Regions from separate parts of the Halomonas sp. hl-4 genome, predicted to be linked through region 4. Evidence: predicted binding sites of a transcription regulator. Region 4 holds the regulator's gene; each other region holds the start of a gene.
The links. Region 4 encodes sigma-54, which starts transcription at its own class of promoters, with help from an activator protein. Its sites were predicted from a motif close to TGGCACNNNNNTTGCTNT; they were not measured.
Positions count from the first base shown of each region.

Region 1: the regulator sigma-54 is predicted to act here: its motif matches at 2,123-2,140, upstream of speB (agmatinase).
Region 2: the regulator sigma-54 is predicted to act here: its motif matches at 1,799-1,816, upstream of CPH17_RS11250 (amino acid ABC transporter substrate-binding protein).
Region 3: the regulator sigma-54 is predicted to act here: its motif matches at 2,999-3,016, upstream of CPH17_RS19160 (HAD-IIB family hydrolase).

Region 1 is NZ_LT907845.1:3,300,809-3,305,480, reverse strand. Features, by position in the region: gene CPH17_RS15565 (YjiH family protein) at 1-947, opposite strand, end outside; gene speB (agmatinase) at 1,093-2,043, opposite strand; gene CPH17_RS15555 (sigma-54 interaction domain-containing protein) at 2,264-3,682, shown strand; gene CPH17_RS15550 (ABC transporter ATP-binding protein) at 3,795-4,672, shown strand, end outside.
Region 2 is NZ_LT907845.1:2,377,304-2,381,975, reverse strand. Features, by position in the region: gene CPH17_RS11255 (amino acid ABC transporter permease) at 1-627, opposite strand, end outside; gene CPH17_RS11250 (amino acid ABC transporter substrate-binding protein) at 718-1,743, opposite strand; gene speE (polyamine aminopropyltransferase) at 1,969-2,835, opposite strand; gene hemE (uroporphyrinogen decarboxylase) at 2,832-3,947, opposite strand; gene ribA (GTP cyclohydrolase II) at 4,175-4,672, shown strand, end outside.
Region 3 is NZ_LT907845.1:4,097,885-4,102,556, reverse strand. Features, by position in the region: gene CPH17_RS19170 (methyl-accepting chemotaxis protein) at 1-707, shown strand, start outside; gene CPH17_RS19165 (glycosyl transferase) at 785-2,005, opposite strand; gene CPH17_RS19160 (HAD-IIB family hydrolase) at 2,002-2,919, opposite strand; gene CPH17_RS19155 (OmpA family protein) at 3,374-4,324, opposite strand; gene CPH17_RS19150 (hypothetical protein) at 4,643-4,672, shown strand, end outside.
Region 4 is NZ_LT907845.1:1,015,583-1,020,254, forward strand. Features, by position in the region: gene CPH17_RS05015 (KdsC family phosphatase) at 1-494, shown strand, start outside; gene lptC (LPS export ABC transporter periplasmic protein LptC) at 501-1,079, shown strand; gene lptA (lipopolysaccharide transport periplasmic protein LptA) at 1,083-1,583, shown strand; gene lptB (LPS export ABC transporter ATP-binding protein) at 1,594-2,343, shown strand; gene CPH17_RS05035 (RNA polymerase factor sigma-54) at 2,448-3,863, shown strand; gene hpf (ribosome hibernation-promoting factor, HPF/YfiA family) at 3,950-4,258, shown strand; gene CPH17_RS05045 (PTS sugar transporter subunit IIA) at 4,263-4,672, shown strand, end outside.

The DNA of each region.
Region 1 (4,672 bases), 2.0 Mb from region 4:
TGGGGCCCAGGGGCACCAGCGGCGCGGCGGGTTGCCTGCAATAGGCTATAACGAAACAGGCCGATTTTTGCGGTACGTTTTTCGCTTAGCTGACAGCCCACCGGCTCGTAGTAGTCATTGGCTTTACGAGACAATGGTGGCAAGCGAGGCACAATTACCGCCGCGATTAACCCCGCAACCACTACTGTGAAGTAAAACTGCACAAACAGGTGGTTAATATCCACAAAGCTGGTCACAAGCAGCGCAAAGGCAATAGATACCACCGAAAAGTTTGACGCAATCACCGCCGCTTCACGACCGTTATAGTAGCCCTGCTCATACTGCTGTGTGGTGATCAGCACGCCGACGGTACCCGACCCCATCCATGAGGCGGTGGCATCGATGGCGCTGCGCCCCGGCAAATTAAAAATAATCCGGAACGGCTTGCGCACCAGGCTGCCGATAAACTCCATAAAGCCGAATTCCACCAGAAAAGGCAGCAGCAGCGCGGCAAAGAAGAAGAAGGTGAGTAGCACCGGCGCCAGGTCGTTGAGCATCACCCCACCGGTAAACGACGCGGTGACAAACTCAGGTCCAAACTGGAAATAGGTCATCAGAGCAAATATCGCACCCAGTATGCGCATCGCAAGCCATACCAGCCCGACGTGGAACATCTCCTGCAGTATGCCGACTTTCGCCCAACTGGGATCGACCAGCTTGACGTAAAGCGTCGCCACCACCGATAGGCAGAGCACAATTACTGCAATCGCAGGCAATGCCGAGCCCAGTAATGTTTGCAAGCCATCGGCCATTAGGCCCATGCCGATGTTAATGGTGTCACCCACTTGGAACGGCACCAGAAACAACAACACCCCGATCAAGGAAGGAATTAAGAATTTAAGCAAATGGCGCCGTTGGATCGGCTCATCGGCGCTTGGCTCGTCTAGCTGCATATGCGAGGAGGACATAAAATTCACCTGTATTGAAGGTTTATTGGAGGTGAGTTGGCGGCGTTGGTCGCGGCGACAAGCGCCGCTGCTTTAGCTTGTCTATTTATCGACTGCGCCTTGTTAAGCCGACGCTTTTCTATCGCAATTTCCTGACGTCATCGGTTTAATCGCTACGCTTTACACCTGGCAGCACGCAGAGCATTTCATACAGCAACGTGGCCCCCATTAGTGCGGTGTTACCGCTGGTGTCATAAGGAGGAGACACTTCCACCAGATCGCCGCCGACAATATTTAAGCCCGCAGCGCCACGCACGATTTCCAGCCCCTGGGCAGAGGTCAGCCCGCCCATTTCTACCGTGCCGGTGCCTGGCGCCACCGACGGATCCAACCCGTCAATGTCGAAGCTGATATACACCGGGATGTTGCCCATCTGCTCGCGCACCTCTTTCATCAGCGGCGCCAGCGAGCGGTACCAGCAATCCTCCGCCGGGACGACACGAAAGCCCTGGTCGCGACACCAGTCGAAATCCTCAGCGGCGTAGCCGGTGCCGCGCAGGCCAATTTGCACCACCTTGCCTTGGGCTAATAACCCCTCTTCCTGGGCGCGGCGAAACGGCGTGCCGTGGGCAATGGGTTCGCCAAACATATGCTCGTTCACATCGGCGTGGGCATCGATGTGGATCAACCCCACCGGGCCATGCTTTTTGGCAATGGAACGCAATACAGGCAGTGTCAGCGTGTGTTCGCCACCTAGCGTTAGTGGAATGCAGTTGTGCTTGAGCACGTCATCGTAAAACGCGGTGATGATGTCGACGCTTTTCGGCAGGTGAAAGGTATTGATAGGCACGTCACCGATGTCGGCCACTTGCAGGCTCTCAAAGGGAGCCGCGCGGGTCGCCATGTTATAAGGACGAAGCATGCGTGACTCATCACGGATCTGGCGCGGCCCGAGACGTGTGCCGGGGCGGTTCGAGGTGCCAATGTCCATCGGAATGCCAATAAACGCCGCGTCGAGTCCCTTGGCAGTCTCCTGCGTGGGCAGGCGCATCATAGAGGCGGGCCCCGCAAAGCGGGGCATTGTGTTGCCACCCAGCGGCTGGTTGAAGTCCGACATGCATCTCTCCTCGATCTTCTTTGAAATTATTGAATCGCAATGCGATCGCTTTTAAAGCGCTATTTAACTGTTAATAAATACTGCACAGAGCGTGCCAAGTCGCCGAAACCGCTAAATAGGCGCTACCGCCAGCTATTTAATGCAAAAATGCATTGAAACAATCAGCCTGCTGATTCAATAATGAATCATCGATTCAAAAACGCATCATAGGAGCCAGCCGGTGAGCAACATCGACAGTTGCGTGCTGCAAACGATTGTGGAGACGGCCAACGACCACTTCTTCATTGTTAGTGGCAAGGGTCGGGTGCTGGATATTAGCCCCGGGGCAGAGGCGGTTTACGGTGTCTCCCGAGAAGAGCTGCTTTCCAGCACGGTTCAGCAACTGCAGCAAGCAGGGATATTAAAGCCGTCGATCACCCTGGAAGTGATGCGCACGCGAAGGCCGGCGCAGCTTATGCAGGTTACCGGGACGGGGCGCCGGGTAATTGCTGAAGCCTACCCGGTGTTTGTGGACGGCAAACTTGAGCGCATTATTAGCCGCTCGCGGGATCTAACCGACTTGCAGTTACTACAAGACGAATATGCTCTGCTGCAAAAACGCTTCAGCGAACATTTAAAACGCAGCCACGCCGCGCCCGACGCCGAAGAACAGGCACTAGATGACGCACTGGATAATCTCCAGGTCCGAAGTAATGTCATGCGCGAAATTGCCCTGCTGCTTAAGCGGGTGGCCCCTTCCGATGCCAACGTGCTGATGCTTGGCGAGTCCGGCGTGGGTAAGACCGCCTTTGCCAAGCAGTTACACCGCTGGAGTGGCCGACGCGATGGCCCGTTTATCGAGGTCAACTGTTCAGCCATCCCCGAAAACCTTTTCGAATCCGAGATGTTCGGCTATCAGCCTGGCGCTTTCAGTGGGGCCGCAAGGCAAGGTAAAGCGGGCCTATTAGAACAGGCCGAAGGTGGCACATTATTTTTGGATGAGATCGGCGAACTGCCACTGTTGATGCAAACCAAGCTGCTCAAAGTAATTCAGGACGGCAGCCTGACCCGTTTAGGCGATACGCGCCCGCGCCGGGTTGATTTTCGTTTGGTAGTGGCCACCAATCAGGACTTAGGCAAACAGGTCGAAGCCGGGCACTTTAGGCTGGATCTTTACTACCGTCTTAACGTAATTCCCGTCACTCTGCCGCCACTGCGCGACCGCCGAGAGGATATCCCCGACCTTGTTGATGCCTGTTTGAACCGGCTGAATCAGCGCTACGGCCGACAAAAAATTCTGGGCAATCAAGTATGGTCGACGCTGATGGGAAGCGAGTGGCCGGGCAATGTGCGCGAGCTGGAAAACTGGTTGGAAAGAGTCTGGCTTTCAAGTCCTAGCGATCAAATCGAAGCTCCCGGCGCTCACCCCTATACCGAGCAATCGTCGATGAATGTGCAAAGCGCCTCGCCTACTGCCGACGCAGCACCCATCGAGCCCCACGAAACCCTCAAGCAATATCTCGCGCGGCTGGAGCGGGAAACGCTCACACAGCTCAGCGCTACGTTACCCAGCACCTATGCCATCGCCGAGCGGCTGGGCATCAGCCAATCCAGCGTCGTTCGACGCCTGCAGCGCTACGGTATTAAAGTCACTCGGTAAATATTTCGCTTGACACAGCTAACGTAACAACCCATCCATATAAGTGTCATGCAAGTGCAACACCTTCAACACAAGCTGTACCAATAACAATCAACAGCCGGTGATGTGTGTTATGAACCAATCGCGTATCCGCCTGGAACGCGTCACTAAACGTTGGGATGCGACCGCCGCTGTCGATAATATTTCTTTCGACGTGACGCCAGGGCAGTTCGTCATTCTGCTGGGGCCGTCGGGCTGCGGTAAATCAACCACATTGCGTATGATCGCGGGCTTAGAAGAAGCCAGCGACGGGCATATTTATATTGGTGAGCGCGACGTAACCCGCTTACCGCCCGGCGATCGCGGGCTGAGCATGGTGTTTCAGTCCTATGCCCTATTTCCGCACTTGAACGTGGCCGACAACATCGTATTTGGCCTACGCAGCCGCAAGGTCCCCAAGGCAGAACAGCGCGAGCGGTTGGCCAAAGTCGCTGAATTAGTCGACCTAACCGACTACCTGCACCGCAAACCGGCTCAACTGTCTGGTGGCCAGCGCCAGCGCGTTGCCCTCGCGCGCTCCGTCATTTCCGAACACCCGATTTGCCTGATGGATGAGCCGCTTTCCAATCTGGACGCTCGCCTACGCAGCGATATGCGCCGGGAAATAAAAGCACTACAGAGCCGCCTGAATATGACGGTGGTCTACGTCACACACGACCAGGTGGAAGCCATGAGTATGGGTGACCGTGTGATTCTGATGCAACACGGCCAGATCGTGCAGGACGGTACGCCCGACGAGCTTTACAACCGCCCCGCCAGCGCCTTCGCCGCAAGCTTTATCGGCAGCCCGGCCATGAACCTGCTACCGCTGGTGGCAGGTGACAACGGCGCCGTTATTGAGGGTGAACCGACCACGCCCGTAGCGCCCCTGGCAGCCGTCGGCGGGCAACTGGGAGTTCGTCCGGAAGATATCGAACTACGTCACTCAGCCGCCCACGGTGTCACTGCAAG
Region 2 (4,672 bases), 1.4 Mb from region 4:
CCGCCGCTTATTCCAAACCACCAGCGCGATACTGGCGACGATGGCCACCACAAAGGCGGCCGGTATCAGCCCAAACCCCGACTCAAATAGCGGTTCGGGGATGTATAGGCCGCGCACGTTGAGAAAGAAGGCTTCACCAAAGGTCAGGCTCTCGCGGGCGTTGGGTAGGGCGCGCAGAACGGCGAAGTACCAGAAGAAAATCTGCAACAGCAGCGGGATATTGCGGAACGTCTCGATATAGGCGTTGGCCAGGCGCGCCAGCAGCCAGTTGGGCGAAAGGCGCGCAATGCCGACAATAAAGCCGACAATGGTAGCGGCCAATACCCCCAACCCACCCACCATCAGCGTATTGAGCAGGCCAATGACAAAGGTTCGGCCGTAGGTGCTGTCTTTGGAGTATTCGATTAAGGTTTGGCCAATACCAAACCCTGCGGTTCGCTCAAGAAAACCGAACCCGGTCCTGATACCGCGTTCGGATAGGTTTTCCTGAACATTACCGATAATAAATAACAGGAAAGCCGCAACGGCTGCGACGACCAAGAGTTGAAAAATAAGCGCGCGCTTTGCGCGGTCTCGCCAAAACGGCGGCTTTTGGCCTGCCGGGCGAGCATTAGGTCTTACCGACATGGGTGGCGTCTCCGCGATACGGAAGGTCAATCAGAAGGCCCGCCTATACCTTTGAAACAAGGAATGGCGGGCCGGGGTCAAGCGAGACGCTTAGCGAATCGGCGGTGCGTACTGAATGCCGCCTTCGGTCCAGAGCTCGTTAATACCGCGCTCAATTTCCAGCGGTGAGTCCTTGCCCACGTTGCGATCAAAGCTTTCGCCGTAGTTACCCACTTGGCTGATGATTTGGTAAGCCCAGTCGGCGTCTAGGTCCATTTCTTCGCCGTAGTTGCCATCTTCACCTAGCAGTCGGGCGATGTTGGGGTCTTCAGATTCCAGCATGTCGTCAACGTTTTCGCTGTCCACGCCGTACTCTTCAGCGTTCATCATGGCGAATAGCGACCATTTGACGATGTTGAACCACTTGTCATCGCCTTGGCGAACCACAGGTCCGAGCGGCTCTTTGGAAATGACGTCGGAGAGAATCTCTGAACCCTCAGGGTCGTCAAGTTGAATACGCAGAGCAGCAAGCTGAGAGGTGTCAGATGTCAATACGTCACAACGGCCGGCTTCGTAACCGCCAACGGTTTGCTCAGAGGTATCAAAAACGATTGGGTCGAATTCCATATCGTTGGCGCTAAAGTAGTCGGCCAGGTTCAATTCGGTAGTGGTACCCGACTGGATACAGATTGACGCGCCGTCGAGCTCGTCAACGCTGGAAACGTCCAGGTCTTTGGACACCATGAAGCCTTGGCCGTCATAGAAGGTAACGCCGGTGAAGTTGAGACCCAGCGTTGTATCACGGGTAGTGGTCCAGGTGGTGTTACGCGACAGCACATCTACTTCGCCGGACTGCAGTGCTGTGAAGCGCTCAACTGCATTCAATGAAATGTAGTTGACCGCTTCCGAGTCACCCAGAACGGCAGCGGCTACTGCACGGCAAACATCAACGTCAATGCCTTCCCAGTTACCATCGTCGTCAGGTGCAGAAAAGCCGGGTAGGCCATCGCTGACGCCACACTGCACTTCACCACGTTCGATGGTATCTTCCAGCGTATCGGCTTGAGCCGTCGCCATGCCAGCCAGTGTCAGCGAGCCAGCCGATGCCAATAGCGCCAGGTGTTTTTTCTTCAACATGTAGGTTCCCTCGAATTATTTGAAATCGTTATCCATGCCGTAGCATGTATTTAACCTAGCAAGGAAGATGCCAACAGGGGTACTAGCGGTAATTCAGCGCTTTTCAACGCTAATCAACGAATTCGAGACGAACGTCTAGGTGCAAAAATTACGACTATCTACTTTGCCTGCACCGTTGTGGCGCAGGCAAAGAGAACGATAGTCTAAAACGGGTGTTTGCCGGGGTTATTCAGCTGCGAAAGACTTGCGCATGAAAGGCGGTAAGGAAAGCGCCCCGCGGTGGGCCTCCACCGTATAGTATTCAAGCGGCATGTCGTGGTGGGCCGCTTCTTGTTCGCGGAAGTTTTCAACGTTGGTGGCTTTGCCCGCCAGCGTCACACTCCACCAACCCGACGGATAAACCGGCTGTGGGAAGGGTAGCGTCGCCACGCTCTCAAAACCCGCTTCGCGCATATCGTGGCGTAGTTCGCGAATAATTGAGCCGCTGTGGTAAAGCGGCGATTCGCTTTGCTGTACCATGACGCCGCCATTTTTGAGGATGCGGTGGCAGCGCTTCAGGAAGTCGGTTTTAAACAGCCCTTCGGCGGGCCCCACGGGGTCAGTCGAGTCGATGATCAGCACATCGATGCTCTCATCGGGTGCATCGTCCACCCACTTGACGCCATCATCGAATAGCAACTCGGCACGGGGGTCGTTATTGGACGCCACCAGTGCGGGGAAAAATCGCTCTGAGGCTTTGGTGACCTCTTCGTCGATATCAATTTGGGTGACATGCTCAACGCCTGGGTGACGCAGCACTTCTTTCAGCGTGCCGCAGTCGCCGCCGCCAATAATCACCACCCGCTTGGGATTCTGATGAGTAAATAGCGCTGGGTGAGCAATCATCTCGTGATAGAGAAAGTTGTCGCGATCGGTCAGCATCACGCAGCCGTCCAGCACCAACAGGTTGCCGTAGGTCTCGGTGGCGTAGACTTCCAGGTGCTGGTAAGGGCTTTGCACATCGTGCAGCTTTTCAGAAATCTTCAGCGAGAAAGCGCTGCCGTGGCTATCGAATACCTCGGTAAACCACGAGGTGTCGGGACGTTCGATCATGACGGGGCTCCTGGGCACGTGTCGTTCGGTTGAGTGGCAATGCCCTGATGATATTGGGGGCTAAGATCGTGCAGCGCCTCCATAAAGGCGGTGACGTGGTCAGGATTTGTGAACTGGCTGATACCGTGGCCCAGGTTAAAAATATGACCGGGGCCGTGGCCATAGCTTTCCAGCACGCGGGCCACTTCGGCGCGTATAGCGGAAGGCCGGGCGAACAGCACATTGGGGTCCAGATTGCCCTGCAGGGCAACTTTATGGCCAACGCGAGCCCGGGCATCGGAAAGCTCGGTGGACCAATCGATACCCAAGGCATCGGCACCGGCGCAGGCGATGTGTTCAAGCCATTGGCCGCCGTTTTTGGTGAAGAGAATGACCGGTACCTGGCGTCCGTCGTGCTCGCGAATCAAGCCAGAAACAATTTGCTCCATATAGCGCAGCGAGAACTCAAGGTAAGCCGGGGTAGACAGCGCGCCGCCCCAGGTATCAAAAATCTGTACCGCCTGGGCGCCCGCACGAATCTGCGCGTTGAGGTAGTCGGTTACCGCCTGGGCCAGCGTATCCAGCAGCTGGTGCATGGTGTCCGGCGTGTCATAGAGCATGGTTTTCAGGTGGCGGAAATCTTTACTCGAACCGCCCTCGACCATGTAGGTGGCGAGTGTCCAGGGGCTGCCGGAAAAACCAATTAACGGCATGCGACCGTTCAGTTCACGGCGAATGGTCGAGACCGCGCGCATGACGTAATCTAGGTCGCGCTCGGCGTCGGGGACGCTCAGCGCGGCCACCTCTTCTAGGGTACGCACGGTTTTTCTGAATTTGGGGCCTTCGCCAGTTTCGAAATAAAGCCCCAGGCCCATGGCATCGGGGATCGTCAGAATATCCGAAAATAAAATAGCGGCATCCAGAGGATAGCGCTCAAGAGGCTGCAGCGTGACCTCGCACGCCAGATCATGGTTGCGACACAGATCCATAAAACTGCCAGCATCGGCGCGTTTGGCACGGTATTCCGGCAGGTAGCGGCCTGCTTGGCGCATCATCCACACCGGAGTGCGGTCAACGGGCTGGCGAGCCAGCGCACGAAGAAAACGGTCGTTTTGCAAAGGTGTGGGGGTCATAAACACTTGCTCTTGAGAAATTTGCCCGCATTGTAGAGGAGCTATTGTACTGGAAGATAGACCGCCTGGCGGCGCGACGCGTGGCAAAAATTGTCGCACCGCGCCGATTTTCTCAATGCTTTGCGGCCAACCTAGCCGTGAGCAGACCGCCGCTTCCTGTTAAACTATCAGCTCATTTTGCCAACACTGGTAGGGGTAACCGGTTTGGTTAATTAGCGAGGTAACCTGTGACCATTCGCTTCATTGCCGCTTCGCGGCTGCCCACGCCCTGGGCGACATTCACCATGCATGGTTTCGAAGATGAAGCCACGGGGAAAGATCATATCGCCTTAACGTTGGGTGATGTGACCGGAGAAGAACCTGTGTTGGGGCGTGTGCATTCGGAGTGTTTGACTGGCGACGCGCTGTTCTCAATGCGCTGCGACTGCGGCTACCAGCTACAAGAAGCGCTGAAGCGAATTGCGGAAGAAGGGCGTGGCGTCTTGCTGTATCTGCGCCAAGAAGGGCGCGGCATTGGTTTATTGAACAAGATTCGCGCCTATCACCTGCAAGACCACGGGGCTGACACCGTCGAGGCCAACGAACAGCTGGGCTTTGGTGCCGATATGCGCCGCTACGACCTATGCGTGCCGATGCTCGACCATCTGGGTGTCAGTGCGCTCAAGCTGATGACCAACAATCCGCGCAAAGTCGATGCCCTGACCCGTGACGGGGTGAGTGTGGTT
Region 3 (4,672 bases), 1.2 Mb from region 4:
CTTCGCTCGCCGAGACCGCCTCCAGCATGGAACAGCTAACGGCTACGGTAAAACAAAACGCTGAGCACGCTGATCATGCAAGCCAGTTGGCAAGCAAAACCACCGACAGTGCGCAAAAGGGTAGCGAGGCGATGACATCGGTGATTGATACCATGTCGACGATTAACGACAGCGCGACACAGATGAGCAGTATCGTCGCCACAATCGATTCGATTGCATTTCAAACCAATATATTGGCACTTAACGCCTCGGTAGAGGCCGCACGCGCAGGCGAACAGGGGCGTGGCTTTGCCGTTGTCGCCAGCGAAGTCCGCCAATTGGCTAGCCGCTCGGCGGCGGCAGCACAGGAAATTAAAACGCTAATTGATAACTCCGACGCCCAGGTCGTGCAAGGAAGTCGCCAAGTACGCGACACCGGCAGCGTGATTAGCGGTATCGTCGACAACATTAAGCAGCTTAATACGTTAGTGAAAGAAATCTCAGCGGCTACCAAGGAACAAAGCTATGGCATTGAGCAGGTCAACCAAGCTGTCACTCAGATGGATCAAATGACTCAGCAAAATGCCGGGCTGGTACAACAAAGTACCGGGGCAACACAACGTTTAGCAGACCTCAGCTTTGAATTACGCCAGCGGGTTGCACATTTCCAAATTGCCGGATCTCAAGCCTCTTCAACCCAGGCCCTGCCTTCCTCTCATCAGGGTTAATCACTAACCTTCAGTCTGGCTGGGCGCATCACCCATGATACGCCCAGCTAGCCCTCCCCTATCCGAATCAAAGCAACTTAAACATCGCCCTGATTATCCAGCTCCACGGCTTCGTGCATGCGCATGAGCAGGTCAGGGACGGCTGCCTGTACGCGGTTCCAACTGGGAATAAAGGGCCGTTCGCGGGGGTTATCCAGAAACAAATTACCTGCTTCCAACAGATTGCTAGCGAATAACTCAACGGCCTGCTCTTCGCTGTGACGATCAAGACTCAAACCGTTCATGGTGGCATCGTGATCGTAGGCCTCGATCAAGTCCAACGCCAGCCGGTAATAGGTTGCCTTAAGTGTGCGGAAATCTTCACTGCTGAACGTAATCCCCTGGGTGGCCAGTTTGCGATATAGCGCTTTGGCGATATCCAAGCTCATCCGATTCAGTCCGGCATCGGGGTTCTCTTCGCTGACCGGCTGGTGCTTATGGTCGTAGGCATCGGCAATGTCGACTTGGCAAAGCTGGCGCGGTGAGTAGTTTCGCTGAAGTTCAGAGAGAACGCCAATCTCAAGCCCCCAATCCGCTGGAATACGAATCCCCTCTAAAACGTCGCTGCGCATAGCAAATTCGCCCGAAAGCGGATAGCGGAAGCTATCCAAATAGTCGAGGTAAGGTAAGGGACCACATACGGTTTTAAGCGCTCGTAATAATGGCGTTACCATCAGGCGCGAGACGCGTCCGTTGAGCTTTCCTTCGGCAATGCGCGGGTAATAGCCCTTACAGAAGCTGTAGTTAAAGCGCGGGTGGGCAACCGGGTACATCAAGCGCGCCAACAGGCCTCGGTCATAAGTCAAAATATCGCAGTCGTGCAGCCCAACAACCGATGAACGACCAGAGGCCAGTATATAGCCTGCGCAATACCATACATTGCGGCCTTTCCCTGGTTCGAGCGAACCTAACCCGTGCTGTTCCAGCTCTGCATCCAACGCGCGTAAGCGAGGCCCATCGTTCCATAAAATACGTGTGTGCTGAGGCAAGCGTGAGAAGAACTCCCGCGCATATAAAAACTGCTCACGGTCGGCCCGATCCAGGCCAATCACGATCTCACCGAGATAAGGCACCTTAACCAGCTCATCGACAATGGCCGAAAGCGCCGGGCCTTCAAGCTCTGAAAATAACGAGGGCAGAATCAACCCCATCGGGCGGCGCCGGGCAAACTGACATAACTCCTTTTCCAACGCCTCAACCGGGCGACGCGTCAGGTTATGAAAATCGGTAATCACACCGTTTTGATGAAAATCACTCATGCGTTTGCCTCCTTTGCATCACGCGGATTGGCAGGGCTAAGCGCATCGCCCCACCAGTGGGACACCCCTTCAACCCAGCCCTCGGGGCCAGTGGCCTGCGTCCGGTAAAGATGAGGATTGCTTGGCTCTACCACCAAGTCATGACGACCTCGGATCACCACCGCCTGATCAACGGCGTTTAACATTGATACGTCGTTGGGGCCATCACCCAAACCAAGCGAAAGAGGGTCACGCCCACGTAGCGCTCGAAAGCGTCCAATTAGCCATGTGACCGCGCTACCCTTATCGGATGCGCTACCCATGACGTGGCAAAAGCGTCCGCCTTGGGTAAGTTGCAGGCCGTCGCCCTCCAGCGCGCAGCGGAATGTCTCAAGCGCTGTGTCGTCGTCGTGCCAAAGTAGCGGCTCGCTTCCCTCACGCTGGCGGGCTAATTTCGCCTGTGTTGCATCAAGGCCGGTCAGTCCAATTAGGTCGTCAAGGGTTAACTCACTCATGGGGGTAAAGCGCACCCCAAGTCGCTTACGCCAGACGCGCAGTCGGGCGCGAATAAAGCCTATATCAACGCTGGGCTGTTTAATCACCATCCCGTCACGTCCGTTTCCTGGTCGGTCCAGACGAGCATGGCACCAGCCAGGAGGAAGACCGATTACGGCGCCATTCTCGGCAATAAAGGGTGTTGCGGTTAGCCCCAGGGCCTCACGCAAGGGAAGTAACTCAGCACGAGTCTTACTGGTAACGGGGATGACGGGCACTTTCGCTTGTTTTAACTGGGCAAGCCATGCCTTTGCAGGGGTGGCGTCGTAGCTGTGGTGGTCAAGCAGGGAGCCATCTAGGTCGGTCACCACAAGGCGAGGTGGGCCTATATCATGCGCTCTATTATCGGGGGGCGCTGAAGCGCTGGCGTGTTCAAGCATGGCACAGCCTCTCTACTGCTAAGCGGTGGTCGCTCGTTATCGCACTAAATAAAGAAGGCGATAACAGCGTATCTCTTGCTTAGCACGATACGTGCCAATGCTGGTAACGCATTGATATCAATATAAGGAGTCGCAGCGCTGGCGGATGCTGCTAGGGAGTTGACGTAACGCCAAACTCTCCATGCACTTTTATAGTGCAATATCACGATACAAACTCATCAGAACTGCACCTTTAAGGCACCAACATGGTTTTACAATCAATTACAAAAAAACCAAGACAACCCTTGGCAGAGCCTTATAAATAGCTATACTGGAGTTGTACTCACTGGCAACCATGTACACCCCCCCCCTTTGCCAGTGAGCTGCAGTGAGCCAAGCCCTTTATGCCCGCCTCCCCCGGCGGGCTTTTTTATGCGCTGGCGATGACAGGGAAAGTAAATTGAAAAATCAGCATTTATTCCACGTGTATTACCACTTCGACTCGGCGGTTACGCCCTCGTCCTTCGGAGGTGTCGTTATCTGCCAACGGTTGAGTAGCCGCCAGTCCAACGGCACGCAGGCGCTCTGTTGCCACCCCTGAAGCTTCCAACGCTTCCACAATGGCAATGGCCCGGGCGCTGGATAACGCCCAGTTGGACGAATATTCGGGTGTGTCAATGGTTTGACTATCGGTATGCCCTTCAACCCACACTTCCCCATCGTAACGCTGAATAGTATCGAGCAATGTGCCGATCAAGTCGCTACCGTCATCGGTTAACCCCGCATCTGCGGAAGGAAACAGCAGTTGGTCTTGCACCCGCAGACTAATACCCTCTTCAACTCGGGATACTTCCACCCCTTCTAAGTCGGGTAAATATGTTGAACGGTCAAGTTGTTCGTTGAGTGATAAGGCGCCATCAACGGCATCGTTGCTGATTTCTTCGACATTACTAGGCGGCTTATCCGTCAGCACCACCATGTAATTGACCAGAGGAAACGGCAACGGTGGTTGCTCAACAGGGGCCAGGGGCATCGGCAAACGCGGTTCAGGCAACGCTGCTAACGGTTCTAATATATCGTCAGGCATAGCGAGCAACGGGGGGACACCTCTCGTTGTGCGCGGTGGGCGTCCGGCCACCCCTTGAGCGGCCGTTATCGTACTGGCCAGCAATGGCCCCCCCAGCCAAGTCGCTTGGTTAAGTCGCTCATCCCGCGCATTCGCCAACGGTTCGGGCAATGGGACTTCAAGCGGCGGCGCAGGCGACTGAAAAACGGGGTCAGGAGGTGTTTCAGACGCAAACCAAGCCGGACTCGTGGCATCAGCCGCCGCGATAATGATTACAAACAGCGCTACCAGAAGCGTCATGATATCGATGTAGCTCACCATCCACACACTACCGCTGTCGTCTTCGCGGTACGGGGACATAAGCGAATCGTGGCGAGGTCCGCTGCGGTGATCTTCAAGCATCCGTGTGATTACTCATTCAAGTTTTTAACCCCGTGGCCGATCTAATGCAATATGTCACGCTAACCCTACGGTTATCGGTTTTAATGCGTGCCTGAAAGCACAAACCCTGTGTTATTAAAGACGCTGAACCGCTGTCTGCTCAGCTGAGGTTGGCGCGCTGTTGATCAAACGCCGCCTAGTCTATCAAAAAGCCGTTTCGTAGCGAGAAGGAACCATCCGGTGCGCATCCGTTTTATCGATTTATCCTCATTGGCGCTACATCCGCTGGCCATCGGCATGGCGAGTCTTGCGCTAAGCGGTTGTTTC
Region 4 (4,672 bases):
GCTTATTTGCCCTTGATGTTGATGGCGTACTCACCGACGGTCGGCTTTACTTTCAGGCCGATGGCGTGGAAATCAAAGCCTTCCACACCCAAGACGGCCATGGGCTCAAACTACTTAAACGCGCGGGTATTTCAGTCGCCCTGATCACCGGTCGTGACTCACCCATGGTCAGTCAACGCGCCGCTGCGCTGGGCATTCCTCACGTCTACCAAGGCTGCGAGGATAAATTGACCGTGCTGCGCGACCTTTGCCAACGCCTTGGGCTTGAACTGCCTCAAGTAGCGTATTGCGGCGACGACCTACCCGATTTGGCAAGCATCAAGCGAGCGGGGGTCGGGATCACGGTGCCCAACGCACCTGACTACATGCACACCCATGCTGACTGGGTGACAGAGCGCCTGGGCGGCCACGGAGCGGTTCGTGAAGTCTGCGATGCGCTACTCGACGCCCAAGGGCACTGGGGCGCCGTCATCGATACCTACTTACACGGCTGAGGAACTATGTTGAAGCAACTTCGCACGCGCGTGGGACTTGCGCTGATTGTGCTGGCCCTCGGCGGCATGCTGGTATGGCTGGACCCTGGCGGCCCGCAAACTGTCCCCCAGGACCCAGATGCGCGTGCGGAAGAGCCGGGGCATGTCCTACACAATGCCGAGCTCACGCTATTTGACGAACAGGGTAATATCCAGCAGGGGCTGACCACACCCCGCCTGGTACATACCCCTCAATCTGCGACGACCCAGACCGAAACACCCCACGCCACACTTTATGACAGCGAGCGACGCGTGTGGAACGCCACGTCAGAGGTGGGCACGCTTAACACTCGCTCCCAGGAACTGACGCTTTCCGGCAATGCCAAGCTCATAGCACCCGAAGAGGGCTGGCAACTCGATACAGATGTCCTGCACTATGAAGGGAAAAACGCCCATGCATGGAGTGACACCCACGTGCTACTCCAGCAACCGCCCCAGCGAACAACGGCGCAGCGGATGGATGCATGGCTAAACGAGGATGAGGTGAGGCTTGAAGATAACGTTCAAGGCCACCACCCCCCAGAGACGCAACCTGGACAGGAATAAAACATGAAAGCGTTTATCTACACGGCGGTTGCCGCTGCCTGCTTAGTCCCTTTTTATGCGCTGGCGGATAATCACCAGCAACAGCAACCGGTTGAAGTCGAAGCCGATCAGCTTGACCTTGACCAACGTGCCGGTACGGCGGTTTACACCGGCGACGTAGAGGTTCGCCAGGGAGATATGCTGATCAGAGGCGATGAAGTTGAAATCCAACGTAACGAAGAAGGCGAGCTCTCGCGGGCGACGGCACTGGGTGATCGCGCCTATTTACGTCAGCAACCCGAGGACCAAGATGGCCCGATAGAAGGCTGGGGCCGGCGCGTGATTTATCACGTCGCCGAGCGCCGGGTTGAGTTGATTGACCAGGCAGAAATCATTCAACAAGGCGACCGCTTCACCGGCGGACGTTTGGATTATTTCATCGACCGCGAGGTCGTCGAAGCACGTTCCGATGTTGAGAACCAAGAGCCGCAACGCATCCGCATGACGCTGCAACCCGAAGACTAAGGAGAGCCCGATGGTAGCTGCCGCCGAAAGCGCAACTCGAACGCTACACGCCCGCCATTTGGCAAAAAGCTATAAGCGCCGACGCGTCGTAAAAGATATTAACCTGGACATCTCCCAAGGCAGCATTGTGGGCTTGCTTGGCCCCAACGGCGCGGGTAAAACCACCTCGTTCTATATGATTGTCGGCTTGGTCAAGGCAGATGCAGGCAGCGTCGGCATCGACACCCTTGATCTTTCTCGCGCCCCTATGCACGAGCGCGCCAAGGCAGGCATTGGCTACTTACCTCAAGAAGCGTCTATTTTCCGCAAGCTTTCCGTCGCCGATAACATCATGGCCATTTTACAGACCCGAAGCGACCTGGACCGCGCCGGACGCGAAGCTCGTCTGGAAACACTGCTAGAGGATTTTCATATCACCCATATCCGCGACAATATGGGCATGAGCCTATCGGGTGGTGAACGGCGGCGCGTCGAAATCGCTAGGTCACTGGCCACTGAGCCTGCATTTATTCTGCTCGATGAACCCTTCGCGGGCGTAGACCCTATTTCAGTGGGCGATATCAAGTCGATCATCCGCGCATTGAAGGACCGGGGCATTGGCGTATTGATCACCGACCACAACGTGCGTGAAACGCTGGATATATGCGACATCGCCTACATTGTCGGCGATGGCCACATTATTGCCAGCGGCACACCAAACGCCATTCTTGACAATCAAGAAGTGCGCGACGTTTACTTAGGCGCTGATTTCCGTCTGTAAAGCTATCAATGGCATATTTATTGCCGGTGGCATGCTTATTGCACTTGCACCAAAACAAAACTCGCACTAGGGTGGATGCTTTCCGATAACCGAATGGTTCTCTGATGGTCATGAAAGCTTCTCTTCAACTGCGAATTGGCACCCAGCTCACCATGACACCTCAGCTGCAGCAGGCAATTGCTCTGCTGCAGCTATCAACGCTCGATTTACGCCAGGAAATTCAGCAAGCGCTGGACGCCAACCCCATGCTTGAGCAGGAGGATGAGTTCAGCGAACAAGCCGCCAGCGAGCCGGAAGAAGCTGAATGGGCAGACAGCATCCCCACAGAGCTCTCCGTCGACAGTGACTGGTCGGATACCTACCAGGACACGGGCAGTACCGGCAGCTCGAGTGGTGAGGGCCCTGACTTTGAACGCCAAGCGGCGGGGCAAAGCCTACACGGCCACCTCCTCTGGCAACTGGCCATGACCGACTTAAGCAGCCGCGAACAGCTGGTTGCCGAGAGCCTGATTGATGCTCTCGATACAAACGGCTACCTCACCCAACCACTCAACGATATCCGCGAAGGGCTGCGCGCCCAAGGCGTGGAAGGGCTCAGCCAGCGTGAGGTTGAAACCATCTTGTTACGGCTTCAACAGTTTGAGCCCACCGGCGTGTTCGCCCGTGATCTTCGCGAGTGCCTGATGCTTCAGCTCGCCACGCTACCCGACGATACGCCGTTATTGATTCCCGCGCGGCGTTTGGTGCGCCAGTTTCTGGAAGCCTTGGGCAAAAATGATCAACGTCTACTCAAGCGACGATTAAGCCTCGACGATGCGCAGCTAGACGAGGTCGTCCAGCTCATCCGCAGCCTTGACCCGCGCCCTGGCAGCGCTTATAGCGCCACTGACGACAGCTATGTGATCCCCGATCTAGTGGTTCGCCACGATAACGAAGGCTGGCACCTTGAGCTCAATCCAGAGGCGCTGCCTAAGCTCAGGATTCAACCCGACTACGCCAGCCTGATTAAGCGCGCCGACAAAAGCCAGGATAACCAATTCCTCAAAGACCACTTACAGGAAGCCCGCTGGCTGATCAAAAGCCTTTCCAGCCGCAACGACACGCTACTGCGTGTCGGCCGCGAAATCATCACTCGCCAAATCGGCTTTTTAGAGCAGGGCGAAGAAGCCATGAAGCCGCTTATTCTGGCGGATATTGCGGATGCGGTAGAGATGCACGAGTCGACGATTTCTCGCGTCACCACCCAGAAATTCATCCATACCCCAAGGGGTATTTTCGAGCTTAAATACTTCTTCTCCAGCCAAATAAGCGGTCAAGACGGTGACAGCCACTCCAGTACGGCGATTCGTGCACGGCTCAAAAAATTAATTCAGGAAGAGCCCTCCGGCAAACCACTGTCGGACAGCCGTTTAGTGACTCTACTGGAAGACGTCGGCATCCACGTGGCACGCCGCACTGTTGCCAAATATCGAGAAGGCATGGGCATTCCCTCATCCAGCGAGCGACGTCGTTTGCGTTAGATAAACGGAAACTCATCACAAGGGCTTTGCTTAACGGCAAAAAGGGTTACAATCGAAGAACAGTCCGATGGATAAGGAGTACGTCAATGCAAGTCAATATCACCGGTCATCATGTGGAACTGACTGACGCCTTGCGTGACTATGTCAACGAAAAGTTGGAACGCGTCGAGCGCCATTACGACAACATTACCACCGTGCAGGTAACGCTTTCGGTTGAAAAAGAGCGCCAACAAGCGGCCTGCACGTTGCACGCAGCAGGTGCTGACTTGCACGCCGAAGCCCTTGATAATGATATGTACGCCGCCATTGACGCCCTAGCGGACAAAATCGATAGGCAACTCGTTAAGCATAAGGAAAAAGCACAAGCCCGCGCCCAAGGCGCAGGCGTGCGTTAATTCAATGACGTTGGCCACTATCCTCCCCCCGGAGCGCGTTCTCTACGATGTGCCTGGGGGCAGTAAAAAACGGGTGCTGGAGTTTTTCAGCACCTTCATCGCGCAAAACATCCCAAGCCTCGATAGCCAGGAAGTATTCAGTCGCTTGATTGGGCGTGAACGCCTGGGCAGCACGGGAATTGGCAACGGTGTGGCGATTCCTCATGCGCGAAGCCCACACTGTGAATCGCCTATCGCGGGCTTTCTCAAACTCAATGAAGCGGTCGACTTCGATGCAATTGACGGCGATCCGGTGGATTTGGTGTTTGTCCTACTTGTGCCCGAAGAAGCGGACGACACGCATTTGGCCTTGCTGGGCCAAGTCGCTTCCATCATGAACGACGCCGACACACGCCAGCAGCTACGCAAAACGGG